4 regions of the Kitasatospora sp. NPDC043950 genome follow, and region 1 is predicted to be linked to each of the others. Evidence: riboswitches for the same ligand, from Rfam matches in the RefSeq annotation. Region 1 holds a riboswitch; each other region holds the start of a gene.
What was found. A riboswitch is a leader RNA that binds a small molecule or an ion and turns the genes downstream of it on or off. The one in region 1 is predicted to bind cobalamin.
Positions count from the first base shown of each region.

Region 2: linked by a shared signal. The riboswitch ahead of AC07BF_RS03865 (cobalamin biosynthesis protein) and the one ahead of AC07BF_RS30470 (ABC transporter substrate-binding protein) in region 1 are both predicted to bind cobalamin.
Region 3: linked by a shared signal. The riboswitch ahead of nicT (Nickel transporter NicT) and the one ahead of AC07BF_RS30470 (ABC transporter substrate-binding protein) in region 1 are both predicted to bind cobalamin.
Region 4: linked by a shared signal. The riboswitch ahead of AC07BF_RS02660 (CoA-acylating methylmalonate-semialdehyde dehydrogenase) and the one ahead of AC07BF_RS30470 (ABC transporter substrate-binding protein) in region 1 are both predicted to bind cobalamin.

Region 1 covers NZ_JBWKER010000056.1:39,428-44,010, reverse strand. The annotation lists gene AC07BF_RS30485 (hypothetical protein) at 1-302, opposite strand, end outside; partial or broken gene AC07BF_RS30480 (STAS domain-containing protein) at 467-664, shown strand; gene tkt (transketolase) at 728-2,956, opposite strand; cobalamin riboswitch at 3,503-3,707, shown strand; gene AC07BF_RS30470 (ABC transporter substrate-binding protein) at 3,830-4,583, shown strand, end outside.
Region 2 covers NZ_JBWKER010000004.1:66,736-71,318, reverse strand. The annotation lists gene AC07BF_RS03870 (cobyric acid synthase) at 1-910, opposite strand, end outside; gene AC07BF_RS03865 (cobalamin biosynthesis protein) at 907-1,875, opposite strand; cobalamin riboswitch at 1,983-2,114, opposite strand; gene AC07BF_RS03860 (alpha/beta hydrolase family protein) at 2,379-3,500, shown strand; gene AC07BF_RS03855 (hypothetical protein) at 3,846-4,583, shown strand, end outside.
Region 3 covers NZ_JBWKER010000050.1:41,635-46,217, forward strand. The annotation lists gene rpsR (30S ribosomal protein S18) at 1-90, opposite strand, end outside; gene AC07BF_RS28900 (CobW family GTP-binding protein) at 103-1,269, opposite strand; gene rpsN (30S ribosomal protein S14) at 1,275-1,580, opposite strand; gene rpmB (50S ribosomal protein L28) at 1,580-1,816, opposite strand; gene rpmG (50S ribosomal protein L33) at 1,942-2,106, shown strand; gene nicT (Nickel transporter NicT) at 2,219-3,331, opposite strand; cobalamin riboswitch at 3,362-3,575, opposite strand; gene AC07BF_RS28925 (ArsR/SmtB family transcription factor) at 3,657-4,040, shown strand; gene AC07BF_RS28930 (Fpg/Nei family DNA glycosylase) at 4,095-4,583, opposite strand, start outside.
Region 4 covers NZ_JBWKER010000003.1:90,273-94,855, reverse strand. The annotation lists gene AC07BF_RS02660 (CoA-acylating methylmalonate-semialdehyde dehydrogenase) at 1-1,328, opposite strand, end outside; cobalamin riboswitch at 1,545-1,717, opposite strand; gene AC07BF_RS02655 (nitrilase-related carbon-nitrogen hydrolase) at 2,072-3,016, shown strand; gene AC07BF_RS02650 (hypothetical protein) at 3,131-3,451, opposite strand; gene AC07BF_RS02645 (TNT domain-containing protein) at 4,153-4,583, shown strand, end outside.

The sequences.
Region 1 (4,583 bases):
GACTCGGTCTTCCAGCTGGGGGCCACGTTCGGCAGGATGTAGCTCGGGGGCAGAGGACTGCCGGCGCTCCAGCACCCGTGGGCCAGGGTGGCCGAGCCGAGGTAGAGCATGCTGCCGGTCTGGTTCGACAGGGTGACCTGGGTGCTGCGCACCGCGTAGGCGGCGGACGCCACTGGGGCGGCCGACCGCGTCGTTCCGGCGGAGGGGCCGGCGGCCTGCGCCGCGGGAGCCAGGGCCAAGCCGGCGCTCAGCGCCAGGACGGCGGTCAGTACGGAGGACTGGACAACACGCTTGGAGGTCATGGCAGCCAACTCTCTATCGGAGGATGGTCAGGTACATGCCTCAACGGGATGGCGGACCTCGTTGGTTCACCAACCGCCACGACGTGCGGGAATGAGGGCTTGTGTGAGGTTGCGACCAGTCCTGTGGTTCCACCCTCCTCCGAGGGCGGAACAGCGAGACCGGTCTGGAGTTCTGCGACTCCAGCGGCATCACCGCTCTGCTGGCCGTCCGCAACGTGGCCGCCGAACAGGGCGCCGACATGGCCTTGGCCGCGGTCCCAGCCAACACCATCAGGATTCTGCACATCGTCGGACTGGACCGGGTCTTCGCCCTCCACCCCGACGTCTCGGCGGCCACCGCCACCAGCCCCACGGCACTCTGATGACAAGGAGCGTGCCAACGGTGCCGGGCCGCGCGAAGCGGACATCGGCCTCCTGCCCACCGTTCAAGTGTCGGAGCGGCTGAGGTCCCCGGTGCCACCTGTGGTCGGGGTGGAGGTCTGCTGGTGGCCGCCGGGACGCGGTGCCCGCCGGGTGTCGAGGATGCTGTCGCGGGCGGCTGCGGCGACCGCCTGGGGGGTGATGCCGAACTCGGTGTACAGGCGCTGGTAGTCGGCGGACGCGCCGTAGTGCTCCAGGCTGACGATCCGTCCGGCGTCGCCCACCATCTCCCGCCAGCCCTGTCCGATGGCGGCCTCGACGCTCACCCGAGCCCGTACGTCCAGGGGCAGGACCTGGTCCTGGTAGTCCTGGGGCTGGGCGGCGAACCACTCCCGGCAGGGCATCGACACCACCCGCACCGCGAGTCCCCCGGCCGCCAGCAGGGTGCGGGCCTCCAGGGCGAGGTGCACCTCGGAGCCCGTCGCGATGAGGATGACGTCCGGCGTCGCGCCGCCCGGAGCCTCGGCCAGGACGTACCCGCCCCGAGCCGCTTCCCGTGCGGGGGCGAACTCGCCGCTGTCGCGGTCGAGGACGGGCAGGTTCTGGCGACTGAGGACCAGTCCGGCCGGGCGGTCGCGGTGTTCGAGGACGGTGCGCCAGCACGCGGTGGTTTCGTTGGCGTCGGCTGGGCGCACGACGTCCAGACCGGGGATGGCACGCAGTGCGGCCAGGTGTTCGACGGGCTGGTGGGTGGGGCCGTCCTCGCCCAGGCCGATGGAGTCGTGGGTCCAGACGTACGTGACCGGCAGTCGCATCAGAGCGGCCAGCCGGACGGCGGGGCGCATGTAGTCGGAGAAGGTCAGGAACGTGCCGCCGTAGGGGCGGGTCAGACCCTGCAGGGCGATGCCGTTGAGGATCGCGCCCATGGCGTGTTCACGGATGCCGAAGTGCAGGGTGCGCCCGTAGGGGCCGCCCTTCCAGTTCTTTGTCTGGCGGTCGGTGGGGACGAAGGACGGCTGGCCGACCATGGTGGTGATGTTGCTGCCGGCCAGGTCGGCGGAGCCGCCCCACAGCTCGGGCAGGACCGGGGCCAGTGCGGTGAGGACCTCGCCCGAGGCGGCGCGGGTGGCCATGCCCTTGGCGTCGGGGGGAAAGGTCGGCAGGACGTCCGCCCAACCGTCGGGCAGCCGCTGCTCCCGCAGTCGGTCCAGCAGGACGGCGCGCTCGGGGTTCGCCGTGCGCCAGGCCGCGAACCTCTCGTCCCACTCGGCGTGCACCTGCCGGCCGCGGTCGGCGGCCTCGCGTGTGCGGCCCAGGACGTCCTCCTCGACGATGAAGTGCTCTTCGGGGTCGAAGCCCAGCAGCCGCTTGGTGGCGGCGACCTCGTCCTCGCCCAGCGCGGATCCGTGGGCCTTGCCGCTGTCCTGCTTGGTCGGGGCGGGCCAGCCGATCACGGTGCGCAGCATGATCAGCGAAGGGCGGCCGGTCTCCTGCCGGGCGGCGCGGGTGGCCGCCAGGAGCACGTCGACGTCCTCGACGTAGCGGCCGGTGCGCGTCCAGTCCACGGTCTGCACGTGCCAGCCGTAGGCGGCGTAGCGGGCCGGGACGTCCTCGCTGAAGGAGATGTCGGTGTCGTCCTCGATGGAGATGTGGTTGGAGTCGTAGAAGACGATGAGGTCGCCGAGTTCCTGGTGCCCTGCCAGGGAGGCGGCCTCGCCGGTGACGCCTTCCATCATGTCTCCGTCGGAGGCGATCACGTAGACGTGATGGTCGAAGAGGCTGGTGCCCGCTTCGGCGTCCGGGTCGAGGAGACCACGTTCGCGGCGGGCGGCCATCGCCATGCCCACCGCGCTGGCCAGGCCCTGGCCCAGCGGGCCGGTGGTGATCTCCACGCCGGGGGTGTGCCGGTGTTCGGGGTGCCCGGGGGTGGCGGAGCCCCAGGTCCGGTAAGCCTGCAGGTCCGAGAGTTCCAGGCCGTAGCCGGCCAGGTAGAGCTGGATGTAGAGGGTCAGGCTGGAGTGGCCGCAGGAGAGCACGAAGCGGTCCCGTCCCAGCCACCGGTCGTCGCCGGGGTCGTGGCGCATGACGTTCTGGAACAGCAGGTACGCCAGTGGGGCCAGGCTCATCGCGGTGCCCGGATGGCCGTTGCCGACCTTCTGCACCGCGTCGGCGGCCAGCAGCCGCACGGTGTCCACCGCCCGCGCGTCGACCTCGTCCCACCCTGTCCGCCCTGCCACCGGATCCGCGAGGGATTCGTCGCGCCGCGCGGTAGCGTCGTTCTGGTCGTTCGCCATGCCGTTGCTCCTTCGTCTCGGCTTGTCGTCCATCGTTCCTCCGGCACTGGGCGGGCACGACCGCCGGGCCGTCGCCCGCGTGATTGCTGGTGATGTACGAACTATCCCCAGGGGTGGCGCTCTGTCCGGCACGACACACCCTTTCGGTGAGCCGCTCCGCCTCGTCGCTTGCCCCCGAAGTGGGGGAACACACCCCTGACCACCCGTCGCAGGTCCGCGGGAGGGCGTGCGCGGGCCCCCCTTCGACGGCCCGGTGCCTCCGCCGCCGAGCAGGGTCGGTGACGGCGTGCTCGATCCGCTCGACGCCGACGACCAGCCGCGTCTCCGCCCGCCGGCCGAGTGGCGGCGCCCTACTTCCCCGTCACGTGCCCGGACGAGGTCCTGGACCACCACCTGCGGCACTACGCCGTCGAGTTCAGGAACTGGATCGTCGCCGCCCGCACCTGAGACCCCCGACCGGGCCCCGTGGCCGATCCCTCCCGCAACCCCAGGAACGGTCCAGACGACCATCCCACGGGCTGGCCAGCACCGACCTGACCACGCCTGATACCTTGCCATCGCCGTGGTGTACGGGAAACCGGTCTGAGTCCGGTGCGGCCCTCGCCACTGTTGCCGCGGAGTTCCGCGGCCCTCGCTGACCGGCTTTTCCAGCGGTCAGGGCCACTGGGCGGGTTGGAAGAGCCGTCCGGGAAGGTCGGCCGCGGCGCGTTGATGCGGAAGCCAGGAGACCGGCCACGGCGCTACATGTTCCACGAGGGTTTTGGAGAACACGTGCCCAGCGGTCTGCCGTATCCGTTCCGTTCCATATGTTCCGTACGTCCCACAGGTCCGATACGTGTCGGCCGGGCGGTCGCGGCCTTCCTGTTCATCGGCATGCTCGGAGCTTGCACGGGCGCCCCCGCGCCCACCACGTCCGGCGGGACGACCGGAACTGCCGCGCCGGTCAGCGTCGACAATTGCGGGTCCACCGTGACGGTCGGCGCGCCGCCCGACCGGCTGGTGACGCTCAACGAGGGTGCCACCGAGGTGGCCCTGGCCCTCGGCCTGCAGTCCCGCATGGCCGGTACCGCCTACCTCGACGATTCCATCCCGGAGAAGTGGAAGGCGGCCTACGACTCCGTCCCGGTGCTCTCCAAGGACTACCCGACGAAGGAGAAGCTCCTCGCGGCCCGTCCCGACTTCCTGTACGCCTCCTACTCCAGCGCGTTCACCGACAAGGTCGCGGGCACCCGGGGGGAACTGCGCGGCCAGGGCATCCTGTCGTACCTGTCCCCGTTCGGCTGCTCGGACAAGAGCCAGGTGCCGCCGACGACCTGGCAGGCGGTGTGGGGCGAACTGAACGACGTCGCCAAGGTCTTCGGTGTCACGGAGCGGGCCGCCGCGATCCAGCAGCAACAGGAGCAGCAGCTGGCCGAGTTCACGGCGACGGCCGCGGGCAAGGGCTTGAAGGTCCTGTGGTACGACTCGGACACCAAGGCGCCGTTCGTCGGGGCCGGCCACGGCGGACCTCAACTCGTTCTCAATGCCGTGGGCGCCCGCAACGTCTTCGGGGACCTGTCCGGTGGCTGGCAGAACGTGAGCTGGGAGAAGGTCGTCGCGGCGGACCCGGACGCCATCGTGGTCGCGG
Region 2 (4,583 bases), on a different contig from region 1:
CGGGTAGCACCACCAGGTCGGCGTCGGCCAGTTCCTCCGGCCGGGTCACCCAGCGCACCAGCACTCCGGGCTCCTGCGCCAGCGCGTCCAGGTCGGTGAAGTTCGACAGCCGGGGGAAGCGCACCACGGCCACCCGCAGCACGTCCGCCCCGAGCGGGCCGCGGCCGTCCACCCGGTCCACCACCGTGGACAGGTCCAGCGAGTCCTCGGCGTCCAGCCACAGGCCCGGCAGCATCGGCAGGGTGCCCAGCACCGGACGGCCGGTCAGCCCGTGCAGCATGTCCAGGCCGGGCGCCAGCAGCCGCGCGTCGCCGCGGAACTTGTTGACGAACCAGCCCGCCACGTGCCGCTGGTCCTCCGCCGACAGCAGTGCCAGCGTCCCGTACATCGCCGCGAAGACGCCGCCGCGGTCGATGTCCCCGACCACCACCACCGGCAGCCCGGCGGCCGTCGCCAGGCCCATGTTGGCGATGTCCCGGTCCCGCAGGTTGATCTCGGCGGGCGAACCGGCGCCCTCGCAGACCACCACCTCGTAGCGGCGGCGCAGATCCGCCAGGCACTCCAGCGACCGTTCCAGCAGGACGGGCTTGCGCTCGCGGTAGTCCAGCGCGCCCACCTCGGCGACCGGCCGGCCCAGCAGCACCACCTGGCTGCGGCCGTCCGCCCCCGGCTTCAGCAGCACCGGGTTCATCGCCGCCTCCGGCTCCACCCTGGCCGCCTGCGCCTGCATCGCCTGCGCCCGGCCGATCTCGGCGCCGTCGGCGGTGACGAAGGAGTTCAGCGACATGTTCTGTGCCTTGAACGGCGCGACCCGCACCCCCTGCCGGGCCAGCCAGCGGCAGATGCCCGCGGTCACCACGCTCTTGCCCGCGTCCGAGGTCGTCCCCGCGACCAGCAGTGCGTTGCTCATGCCCTTCCCCTCCACCGTGTCGTCAGCAAGCGCAGCGCGACGTGCCCCGCGACCGTCGTACCCAGGGCCAGCGCGCCCACCCGCCGGGAGAGCACGCAGGCCCGCTCGATGTCGTCCGCCGTCACCGGCCGCAACTCCGCGCCCAGCACCGGCCGGTGCTCCACCCGCTCCCCGTACTGGAGGGTCCCGCCCAGCCGGACGCCCACCGCGCCCGCGAAGGCCGCCTCCGCCTGGCCCGCGTTCGGGCTCGGGTGCGCCGAACCGTCCCGCCGCCAGACCCGCCAGGCCGTTTTCGGCTGCGGCGCGGCGGCCACCGTGAGCAGAGCCGTCAGCCGGGCGCCCGGCCAGCCCGCCACGTCGTCCAGCCGGGCCGAGGCCCAGCCGAACCGGGCGTACCGCGGCGAGCGGTGGCCGACCATCGCGTCCAGCGTGTTCACCGCGCGGAACGCCAGCAGCCCCGGGGTGCCCGCCAGCGTGCCCCAGACCAGCGCGTTCACCACGGCGTCCGCCGTGTTCTCGGCCACCGACTCGACCACCGCGCGGGCGATCTGAGGCCCGTCCAGCGCGCTCGGGTCCCGCCCGCACAGGTGCGGCAGCCGCTCCCGCGCGGCCGCCAGGTCGCCCGTGGCCAGCGACCGGCCGATGGTGCGCGCTTCCCGGGTCAGCGAGGTGCCGCCCAGCACCGTCCAGGTCGCGGCGGCCGCCAGCGCGGCCCGGCCCAGCGGACGCCGGCCCACCGTACGGTCCAGGGCCACCGCGCCGGCCGCGACCGCGCCGACGCACAGCGCCGTGTACCCGGCGCCGGCCACCCGGTCGTCCTGCCACACCCGCCGCTCCAGCCGGGTCGCCGCACCGCCGAAGACGGCCACCGGGTGGCCGCGCCGGGGGTCGGCGAAGCGGGCGTCCGCGGCGAAGCCCGCGGCGGCGCCGAGCGCGAACGCGGCGGCGCGGGTCAGCGGGCGCACGGCGGGTTCGGCGGAAGGCCGCGTGGGGTCCGGCGGGGCGGGGCAGCCTGCATCGCGTGCGTGTCCTCACTCAGGGTCCGCGCCCTGGATCGACGTACCGGGGGCGAGAGTCTCCTGGCTTCCGGGTCGGACACACCCCCGGGCCTTCCAGCGGCTTCTGACGGTCCGCCGTGGCAATGTTCCGAGCGTGCTCCCCGGTGACAGTGGCGGGACCGCGCCGGACTCGCACCGGCTTCCTCTGCATGCCTCCGTTTGGCCCCAGGATCCCATCACGCGGCCGAACCGGGAGTCAACCGAGGTCACGGAGGGGTTGGTCACACCTCGGAGCCCCGTCGCCACCTCCGATCCGCCCGCCCCGCCCTGCCTGACGCCCGCCCAGCCCGAGGCCCCGCCGTGCCCCGGACGGCCCAGCCCGGTGGCCGCCCGCGCGGCCCCCCGGTGAACTGGTGCCCGGACACCGCCCGGACACCGTCCGGTCCAAGACCAGCAGAGCGGGGAGCGATATGCGTTGGGGAACCGCGGCCGTCGTGGCGGCCGCCGTCGTCGGCGCCGGGGCCGCCGGGGCCGCCGTCCTGGTGATCGGCCGCCGGGCCTCCGAACGGCTGGTCCACCCGGCGAGCGCCGCCCGGGAGTCCGGCCCCGTCCTGGTGCGGAGCCTCGCCGCGGGCCGGATCACCTTCAACCGCCGCCCCGAGAGCCTGCGCCCCGGCCGCTGGGCCGTGGAATGGGACGACCACGGCCACGCCGTCGTCGAGGAGGTCCTGCACAGCGACGAGAACGGCGTCACCCGCCGCCTCGTCCGCGCGGACCGGGGCACCCTCACCCCCGGCACCGAGGTCCGCTTCACCCCCCGCGTCCACCTCGGCGACCCCACCGAGGCGCTCGGCCTCCCCTTCACCGACACCGCCGCCGACGGCGAACTCGGCGCCCTCCCCGCCTGGCGCCTCGACGGCAAACGCGGCACCTGGGTGATCCTCGTCCACGGCCCCGGCGCCGACCGGCAGCAGACCCTCCCGGTCCTCCCCGTCCTCGACCGCCTCGCCCTGCCCGCCCTCGCCGTCACCTACCGCGGCGACCAGGGCGCCCCGGCCTCGCCGGACGGGCTCGGCCACTTCGGCGAGACCGAGTGGCGCGACGTCGAGTCGGCGGTACGGCTCGCCCTCGACAGCGGCGCCGGCCGGGTCATCCTGTACGGCTGGTCCCTCGGCGCCACCATGGCCCTCCAGACGGCCTCCCGCTCCGCCTGGGCCCATGCCATCAGCGGCCTCGTCCTGGACTCGCCGGTCCTCGACCTGCCCGCCACCGCCCGCCGCGGCGCCGCCCGGGCCGGCTACACCGGCGCCGCCGCCGAGCTCGGCGCCCTCGCCGCCGAGGGCCGCACCGGCGTCGACCTCGCCGACTTCGGCCGCATCGCCGAGGGCGCCGACCTGCGCGTCCCCACCCTCCTCCTGCACAGCCCCGACGACCAGGTCGCCCCCTTCCGCGCCGCCGAGCGCCTCGCCGCCGCCCGCCCCGGCGTGGTCAGCCTCCGGCCTTTCCCGGGCGCCGACCACGCCACCCTCTGGAACTCCGCCCCCACCCACTACACCGAACTCCTCCGCCGCTGGCTCACCCCCCTTCTCTGAACCCAGCCCCCCCGCGCGAGAAGTCACACCCGCGGGGCCTCCGTACGGAACCCGGACCTCACCTGTCGGCCACGGAGTGTGACCGGTCGGGCGGGTAGCGCGACCGTCGCCGCAAGGGTTGAGCCGTGATGGCATGACCCCGCCACCTGTTTCCGGCCAGGCGGTTTGCCTCTGTTGCCCGATTGTTGCCCGATCTTGGGGAGGTGCCGTCGACGGCCGCCCGTCCGTACAGCCAACCGGATGTGACAGAAGGCCGGTACAAGGGGAAGACTGCTCGACGTGACGTCTCGGAATCCGCGCGACCGTGATGCCCCGCTCCCTCCGACGATCGGTACTGGTGCGACGGTGACCCGTCTCCCCGGTACGGCCCACCGGCCCGCCGCCGGCAAGCCGGGCGGGGCCGGGGTACCCCGCCGACGAGGGCCCGCTGCGGCGCCCGGTCGGGGGAGGGTTCCCGTACCGGAGGGCTTCCCCGCGCCGGCCGAGCTGGCGCCGCTGGCCCGCCGGATGCTGGTGGACGCCGTCCGGATCGCCCGCTGGGCGGGGGACCTGGAAGAGGTCGACAAGCGGGGCGAGCTGCTGCCCGATGACGCCCGTGCGGCGGGTCGGGCGCTGGCCATGACGGTCGGCGCCGCCGCCAAGGCGTGGGGGCAGGCGCTGCTGGTCGGCCTGGTGGAGGCCAGGGACGGCGGTGCGGTCCCGGGTTGGCGCCTGCACGCCTGGGAGCACGACGACGAGGCGGTCGTCCGCGGCTGGTCGGCACTGTTTGACGCCTGGACGCTGCTCGCCCCGGTGCCGCCCGCCGCCCTGCGGGGCGTGTTCGCGGTGCTGGCCGGCCAGGCGGTGGACCAGGCGCCGCAGCTGCTGTCGTTCCTGCACCTGGTGGCCGGTCCGGTGTCGGACGGCGAACTGCTGGAGCTGCTGCGCCGGGGGCTGGACGAGCGCCGGGTGGGCGGCACGGACGGTTCGGGCCTGTCGCCCGTGCCGCACGCCGCCTCGGCGGTCTCGGCGGTCCGCGGCACGTGCCGGGAGCCGCAGATCGACACCCCGCCGTCGCCGGCGGACGTGGCCGCGGTCCTGGAC
Region 3 (4,583 bases), on a different contig from region 1:
CAGGTCGGTGTCCTTGTAGTCGATGTACTCGATGCCGGCCGTGAACAACGGGTTCGGCCGGGCCTTGGGCGGGTTCGGTCGCTTACGCACAGTGACGGCTCCTCAGTGAACGGGGTCGAGCAGGTCCCGGAAGGCGTCCGGCAGGGCCTTCCAGCCGGGTTCGCCCGCCGCGAGTTCGGCGTCGGTGAGCAGACAGGAGTCGAGCAGCCCGGTGACGCCGTCGACGTCGAGGCCCTCCGCGGTGAAGCTGAGCTGCTGCACCCGGTCGCCGTGCAGAGGGTGCCAGTCGAGGGCGGCGGCGGCCCGGCGGGCGGGCGGGTAGAGCTCCCAGGCGGCGTCGGGCAGGGAGGTGAGCCAGGGGCCGCACTCCTCGACGGCGAGGTTGGCCCCGGCGGCGTCCCAGGCGAGCATCAGGTCGGGCCGGTTGGCCAGCCAGAAGCGGCCGCGGCTGCGCTGGGCGGCGGGGACGAGCAGTTCCAGCGCCCGGTGCAGCCGCTCGGGGTGCAGCGGGCGTCGGCGCTCCCAGACCAGCGTGGTGACGCCGGCCTCGTCGCTCTCCTGCGGGAGCAGCGCGATCGCCGGGTTGACCCGGTCGCGGGCGGCGGCGACGTCGAAGCCGCCGAGGGCGGCCCGGGTGAGCGCCCCGGTGCCGAGCCGGACGACCCGGGCGGTGGGGTGGAGCTGGCGGAGCAACGCGAGCCCGGGCGCGTGCGCCGTCGCCCGCGGGACGGCGAGGGTGGTGGCGTACTCGACCTGGTGGGCGAGCGCCTCCGCGCGGGTCCGCTGGTCCTGGACGGCGGTGTGCTCGCCGTGCTCCACCAGGTCGTCGGAGACGGAGAGTTCGCCGATCAGCCGGTCCGGGTCGACGGCCGTGACCACGCCCGCGAGTTCGACGGCGTCCTCCAGGTGGCGGCCGTCCGCCTCTCCCCCGGCGATCACCTCGACGGCCGGGTGCGGGTCGCTACCGCCCCACAGTTCGACGATCGCGAGCCCGTACCGGCCTTCGTCGGCGATCCGCAGCAGTCGCGGCAGCAGGTCCTCGCGCAGGGCGCAGCAGGGGCAGTCGTTCACCAGCGGGACGTCGGCGGCGTCGAACCCGCCTCCCGCGTCGCGCAGTTCACGGCGGACGACGCCCTGCGAGGCCTCCCGCAGGTCATGGTGGAGGACCACCGCGTCCACCGCGGCCGCCGCCAACTCCCGAACGGCGGCGCGGCGTTCGTCGGCGTGCAGTCCGGCGACGACCACCACGGGCAGTTTGATCCCGTCCACGCCGCTCACCAGCTGGCCTTGCGGACGCCGGGCAGGTGGCCGGCGTGGGCGTGGACGCGGAGGTTGACCCGGGAGAGGCCGAAGGCGCGCAGGTAGCCACGGGGGCGGCCGTCGACGGCGTCGCGGTTGCGGATCCGGGTGGCGCTGGCGTCGCGAGGCTGGCGGGCGAGTTCGGCCTGGGCGGCCGCGCGTTCGGCGGGGGCGGTGCCGGGGTGGGCGATGATCCGCTTGAGCTCGGCGCGGCGCTCGGCGTACCGGGCCACGACGGCGCGGCGCTGCTCGTTCTTGGCGATCTTGCTCTGCTTGGCCATCAGACCTTCCCCCCTCGGGCGCGGATGCGGGCGACGGCGGCCTCGATGCCGATCGTGTCGATGGTGCGGATGCCCTTGGCGCTGAGGGTGAGCCGGACGTACCGGCCCTCACCGGGCAGCCAGTAGCGCTTGTGCTGGATGTTGGGGTCGAAGCGGCGGCGGGTGCGGCGGTGCGAGTGCGAGATCGCGTTGCCGAATCCGGGTTGGCGGCCGGTGAGTTGGCAGTGGGCGGACATGGGTGCTCCCTGGCGTCCGGGAATGGGCGGGACGGAGCTCACGTTACACCAGATGAAAATGACTTCCATTTCGGTGTACGGTTTCGCCCCAGCCCCGAACACCCCGCCAACCCGGGAGGACACCCATGGCCCGCAGCGAACTGCGCCCCGTCATCAAGCTCCGCTCCACCGCCGGCACCGGCTACACGTACGTGACCCGCAAGAACCGCCGCAACGACCCGGACCGGATGGTCCTGCGCAAGTACGACCCGGTCGCGCGCCGGCACGTCGACTTCCGCGAAGAGCGCTGAACCCCGCCCGCCCGACGACCGGCACCGGCCCGCAGCGACGAAACGGCGCCTCCCCCGGGATCCCGGGGGAGGCGCCGTCGCTGATCGCTGCCGTCGCTGATCGCAGCCGTCGCTACTCGGCGGCCACCCAGCGCTTCTCCACCCGGGCCAGCTTCCAGTAGGCGATCGCCGCGGCCCAGACCACCACGAACAGCCCGGCGATCGCGTAGCCGACGTTGTCCAGCGAGATGCCCGCGATCCAGCCGGTGACCGGGTCGGTCAGATCGAGCTTCTCGTGCAGCACGCCGACCAGTTCGATGGTGCCGATGACGAAGGCCACCGCGATCGACAGCCCAGTGATCGTCAGGTTGTAGTACACCTTCCGGACCGGGTTCGCGAAGGCCCACTGGTACGCGAAGTTCATGAACGTCCCGTCCAGGGTGTCGAACAGGCTCATCCCGGCCGCGAACAGCAGCGGCAGGCAGACGATCGCGTACCAGGGCAGCCCGGCCGCCGCGCCCGACCCGGCCATCACCATCAGGGTGACCTCGGTCGCGGTGTCGAAGCCCAGCCCCAGCACCATGCCCACCGGGAACATCTGCCCGGGCCGGGTGATCGACCGGGTCGCCCGGTTCAGCACCCGGGCCATGAAGCCGCGCGAGTTGAGGTGCTCCTCCAGCTGCGCCTCGTCGTACGACCCGGCCCGCATCGCCCGGAACACCTTCAGTATGCCGAGCAGCGCGGCCAGGTTGAGCGCGCCGATCAGGTAGAGGAACGCGCCGGAGGCCGTCGTGCCGACCATCCCGAGCCACTTGTGGGTGGTCGAGTCGTCGTCCATCAGCGTGCTGGCCAGCTGCGCGCCGCCCGCCACCAGGGCGGCCATCAGCACCACCATCGAGGAGTGCCCGAGGGCGAACCAGAAGCCGACCGAGACCGGCCGCTTGCCGTCCGCCATCAGCTTGCGGGTGGTGTTGTCGATCACCGCGATGTGGTCGGCGTCGAAGGCGTGCCGCATGCCGAGGGTGTACGCGGTGATCCCGAGGCCCACCCCGAAGACCTGGGTGCCGACCGCGTAGTTGTGGGGCGCGACCAGGAAGACGAGCGTCCCGAAGGCCACCACGTGCATGGCCAGGATCACCCCCATCAGCCCGGCCGTGCGGACGGTGTCCTCGCGCTTCCAGCGGAACGTGGGCAGCACGGACGGTGTCGCCGGCGCCTCGGCGGCGGCGGTTTCGGGCAGGGTCATTCGGGTCACGCTCCAGCACCTCGTGGAAACACTTCGTGAGATGCCGTGGCCGGTCTCCTGGCTTACGGGGGTCCCGTACCCGCCTTCCCAGGTGCGCGAGGCTCCCAGTGGCGTCGTGGGTACGGACGTCTCTCCATCGTCGACGATCACGATGGCCCGATCACAGTGGCGAGGGCCGCTCCGGACTGGGACCCCTGAGGATCCGTCACCGGTCTTCCCGAGCACCACGGCGGGGAACACCGTAGGGGCCAGGACCCACCCTTGCAAGGCTGCGCACCTGCGCAGGTGTCCAGGATCACAGGCCCCCTCCTGCAACAATGTGCGCATGCATCTCGTACCGGCCGACCGCGCGGGCCACCGCACCATCGACGGACACCGGGTCTGCGAGGCCATCGCCGCGATCGGCGACCCCGCGCACGTCCGCACCTGGGCCGAGCGGTTCTCCCTGCTCGCCGACCCCGGGCGGCTCGCCCTCCTGCTCGCCCTCCACCGGGCCGGCCCGCTCGCCGTCTCCGACCTCGCCGTCGCCACCGGCATGCGCGACCCCGCCGTGTCCCAGGCCCTGCGGCTGCTCCGCACCGCGGGCGTGGTCACCGGGGACAAGGACGGGCGGATCGTGCGCTACCGGCTCGTGGACGAGGCCCTGCGCCCCCTCCTCGACGCGTGCGCCGCCGCCGAACACCACGAGCCCAGCGCGGCCGTCGTCTGACCGGCTCCTCCGGAGGACGCGCCGGGGCCCGGCCGGAGCAACCCTCGAACGCGGTCAGGCCGCCTGGCAGGCGGGGCACCAGAAGAGGTTGCGCGCGGCGTGCTGCTCCGTCCGGACCTCGGTGCCACAGACCAGGCAGGGCATCGCGGCCCGCCGGTAGACGTACACCTCGCCGCCGTGGTCGTCGACGCGCGGCGGGCGGCCCATCGCCTCGGGGGTGTGCTCGGGGCGGACGGTGTCGATCCGGCCCGCGCCGACGCCCTCGTGCATCAGGGCGACCAGGTCGGCCCAGATCGCGTCCCACTCGCCCCGGGTGAGGTCGCGGCCGGCGCGGTGCGGGTTGATCCCGTGGCGGAACAGCACCTCGGCCCGGTAGACGTTGCCCACCCCGGCCAGCACCTTCTGGTCCATCAGCAGCGCGGCGACGGTCGTCCGGCTGGCCGATATCCGGCGCCAGGCGGCCTGCGGGTCGGCGTCGGCGCGCAGCGGGTCGGGGCCCAGCCGGGCGGCGACGGCGGCCTTCTCCGCTCCGGTGACCAGCGC
Region 4 (4,583 bases), on a different contig from region 1:
GGGATCGGCACGTTGACGCCGACCATGCCGGTGTTCACCCGGCGCGCGAAGTCCCGCGCCGTGTCGCCGTCCCGGGTGTAGACGGCCACGCCGTTGCCGAACTCGTGCTCGCTGGGCAGGCGCAGCGCCTCCTCGTAGTCGGCGGCGCGGAGCACGGTCAGGACGGGGCCGAAGATCTCCTCCCGGTAGATCCGCATGTCGGGAGTCACGCGGTCGAACAGCGAGGCGCCGAGGAAGTAGCCGCCCTCGTGCCCCTCCAGCCGGAAGTCCCGCCCGTCGACCACGAGTTCGGCGCCCTCCTCGACCCCGAGGTCCAGGTAGCCACGGACCCGCTCCAGCGCGTCGGCGCCGACCAGCGGGCCGAAGTCCGCCGCCGGGTCGTCCGAGCGCCCGACCTTCAACGCGGCGATCCGCTCGACCAGTTTGGCCACCAGGGCGTCGGCGGTCTCCTCCCCCACCGGGACGGCCACCGAGATCGCCATGCAGCGCTCGCCGGCCGAGCCGTAGCCGGCGCCGATCAGCGCGTCCGCGGCCTGGTCGAGGTCGGCGTCCGGCATCACGACCAGGTGGTTCTTGGCACCGCCGAAGCACTGCGCCCGCTTCCCGTGCGCGGCGGCGGTGGCGTAGACGTACTGGGCGATCGGCGTGGAGCCGACGAACCCGACCGCCTGCACCCGCGGGTCCTCCAGCAGGGTGTCCACGGCCTCCTTGCCGCCGTTGACCACGTTCAGCACGCCCGGCGGCAGCCCGGCCTCCAGGAGCAGTTCGGCGAGGCGCAGCGGCACCGAGGGGTCGCGTTCCGAGGGCTTGAGGACGAAGGCGTTGCCGCAGGCGAGGGCGGGTGCGGCCTTCCAGAGCGGGATCATCACCGGGAAGTTGAACGGCGTGATGCCCGCGACCACGCCGAGCGGCTGGCGCATCGAGTACACGTCGATGCCGGTGCCCGCGTTGTCGCTGAACTCGCCCTTCAGCAGGTGCGGGATGCCGGCGGCGAACTCCACGACCTCCAGGCCGCGCTGGATGTCCCCGTGGGCATCGGCCACGGTCTTGCCGTGCTCGGCGGACAGCAGCCGGGCCAGCTCGTCCTTCTCCTGCTCGACGAGTTGGAGGAAGCGCAGCAGGACGCGGGCCCGCCGCTGCGGGTTCCACGCGGCCCACCCGGGCTGAGCCTGCGCGGCGTCGGCGATCACCGCCTCGACCTCGGCCCGGCTGGCCAGCGGCACCCGGGCCTGCACCCGGCCGGTGTTGGGGTCGTACACGTCGCCGAAGCGACCGGAGGTGCCGGCGGTGGGCTTGCCGGCGACGAAGTGGGTCAGTTCTCGGACCATCGGGTTCCTTCTCTCGACAGGGTGGGGAGAGGAGGAGGATCGGAGGCCGCCGCGGGTCGGCGGGCACACGGTGGTGCGCCCCGCGGCACGGGCGTGCGGCGGCGGAACGGAACGTCAGGGCGTCGGGGCCCCGGCGGCCGTCGGCACGGGACGACCAGGAGCGGCAGTGGAGCGGGAGCAGCCCGGAGTCATGCGTGTCGTCTCCATCCTCGTGGAAAACACGGAACACCCGCGGCCGGTATCCTGACTCCCGGATCACCGCACGCCCCCAGGCCTTCCCGGCTGGCTGCCAGTGGCCTTCGTCTGCGAGGACGAACTCCCCGGTCACAGTGGCGGGACCGTGCCGGACTCACACCGGCTTCCCTGACACCGCGGACCTGCCGTCGACCATATAGTTGGACGTCCTAGTAAGTCCAGAGGCCCGCACGCGCGTTGCGCCATCGGGTTTCCGCCGCGCCGAGCCCTGCCCGACGCCGGTCACCGCGCAGCCGCGTAACCGCGTAACCGCGTAACCGCCCACCATTCGCAGGCCACCCCCTTGCCGGAACGTTCCGGCATGGCTAGATTCTTCACCACGCCAGCAAAGCTGACTGAACTTTCAGTTATACCGCAGGGCCGCGTCGGCACCAGAGAACAGAAGGAACACCCATGACCACGTCCACCACCACCGGCCGCACGGCCGCCGGAGGCCCCGCCTCCCGCACCTGCCGGACGTCCCGCCGGCAGACGAGGACGGTCCGCCCGTGACCTCGTACGCCGTCCTCACCTCCTTCGGCTCCCCGCTCGGCTCCCCCGGCCGCACCAGGCCGGCCGAACGCGCGCCGCTGCGCGTCGGGCTCGTGCAGATGCGCTGGCACACCGACCCGGCCGAGCACGACGCCCGGCTGCGCGAGGGCGTGGCACTCGCCGCCGCGCAGGGCGCGACGATGGTGTGCCTGCCCGAGCTGACCCGCAGTCCCTACTTCTGCAACACCGACGACCCGATGGGGGAGGGCGCCGCCCGCCACCTGGAGGACGTCGAGACGGGGCCCACCACCCGCCTCGCCGCCGAACTCGCCGCCGAACTCGGCATCAGCGTCCACGCCTCCCTGTACGAGCGCGCCGAGGACGGCGGCCTCGGCTACAACACGGCCGTCTGCGTGGACCGCGACGGCACCCTCGTCGCCAGAACCCGGAAGAACCACATCCCGGCCTTCCCCGGCTACCGCGAGGACCTGTGCTTCCGCCCCGGCGACAGCGGGTTCCCCGTCCTGGCCCACCAGGGCGCCGCCTTCGGCTTCCCCACCTGCTGGGACGAGTGGTTCCCCGAACTCGCCCGCGCCTACGCGCTCGGCGGCGCCGAAGTCCTCGTCCACCCCACCGCCATCGGCTCCGAGGTGGACCTCCCGGACTTCGACACCCGGCCCATGTGGGAGCACGCCATCAGCGCCAACGGCCTCGCCAACGCGCTGTTCATGATCGTGCCCAACCGGATCGGGACGGAGGGCCGGTCCACCTTCTACGGCTCGTCGTTCATCTCCGACCCGTACGGCCGGATCCTGCTCCGCGCCCCGCGCGACCGGCCCGCCGTCCTCGTCGCCGACCTCGACCTCGACCAGTGCCGGGACTGGCGGGAGTTCGGCCTCCTGCGCACCCGCCGCCCCGAGCTGTACGCCCCGCTGACCGCGACGAGCCGCACCGACGCCTGACCGGACGCCCCGGCGCACCCACGCCGGGGCGTCCCGCCGCCACGAGTCGACGTGCCGGGACTGACGCCAACTACCTTTTCCAGTAGCGTAGTTGACGTGACCGACGCGCCGACCTCAGGTGGTGGCCGTCGGAGCGGGCGAAGCCGCACCGGCGGACGGCGGGGCCTGGCAGGGCAGGACGACCATCACACTCACACCCTGGCCGGGCTTCGACGCGCCCGCCGAAACGGTGTAGCCGTCGGACTCGTGGACGGCATCGAACTCCCAGGTGGGCGGGGTGGACTGAGCGTCCGCACCGGACGCCGACGAGGTGATCTTGAAGCCCTCGCCCGCCAGCTTCTCCCGCAGCGCCCGCAGCACCTCGGGGCGCTGGTCGTCCGTGGCCTTGAGCAGGATCCCCGAGCTGAGCTGGTAGGCCTCGCCCTCGTCGGCCACACCCAATCCCCGCCCCGGGCACCTGTAGTAGCCGATGAGCTTGCTCCACGGATCCCGCTCGAGGCCCGTCAGCTCGCGCACGTGGCCCTGGACCCGATCCGTCCGGGCCAGCGCCTCCTCCCGGGACTCGACACGTGTGGGCTCGCTCGGCGTTTCCCGTCCTCCGCCCGGCGTTTCCCGCCCTCCGCCCGGCGACCCCACGGACGAGCATGAGCCGAGCACCAGGGCACCCGACACCATCAGCACGGCCGCGCAGGCCGCCCGTGCGCCCGCCCCGGCCGGCACGGCCGTCGATCTCTTGAACAAGTGCAGTACTCTCCCCCGCTGACAGGTGTGCGTTTTTGCCATCCGGATGCTACGGCACCACCGGAAAGGCTCCGCATGTGCCGAAGCGTGACAGCCGACACCAAGGCGCGTGCGGTCGTCTGACAAGCGCTACCCCGGTGAAGGCGGAGGGCTGGATGAGGGCGAGGGAGCGGACGGGACGGGTCCGGCTCCCGCGAGCCGAGCATCCGTCAGCGGCATCGGCCGAACGGGTGGGCACCAGCGGCGTCGGACATCTTGTGCGCGCACGAAGGCAAATCGCCGTGCGTAACTGTGCGCGGGTCCGGCGGCCACACGGTCCGCCGTACGAGCCGACGGCCGCAACCCGCCCAGTCCCACCCCTCCACGCCCCGCACCCCGAACGGAGCCGCCCGCCCATGCGCACCCCCACTCTCGCCGCCCTCTCGCTGGCGATCGCCCTACCCCTGACGGGGCTGGCCGCCACCGGCACCGCCGCCGCGCAGTCCCCCGCCTCCCGGGCGGTGCCGATCACGGAGTGCGAGGGCGTCCCCAAGGTCCGCGATACCGGCGCCGAGAACTACCTCTGCACCCGGAAGGAACTCGGCCCGGTCACCCTGCCGACGGACTCCGTGCTGACCAAGCTGCTGGCGGGCTACGACCGGCTGGGCGGAGTGACGCCGGTGCGCTTCCTGGACTGGTACCGGGACTGGAGGGGGTGGAAGTACCCGGACCACAACGGCTTCACCGACAACAACGGCACCCTCGACATGGCCGTACAGAGCATGACGGAGCACCAGAAGCTGGACCGCTTCGGGAACAGCGCCTACGGCTCGTTCCTCGCCCCCGG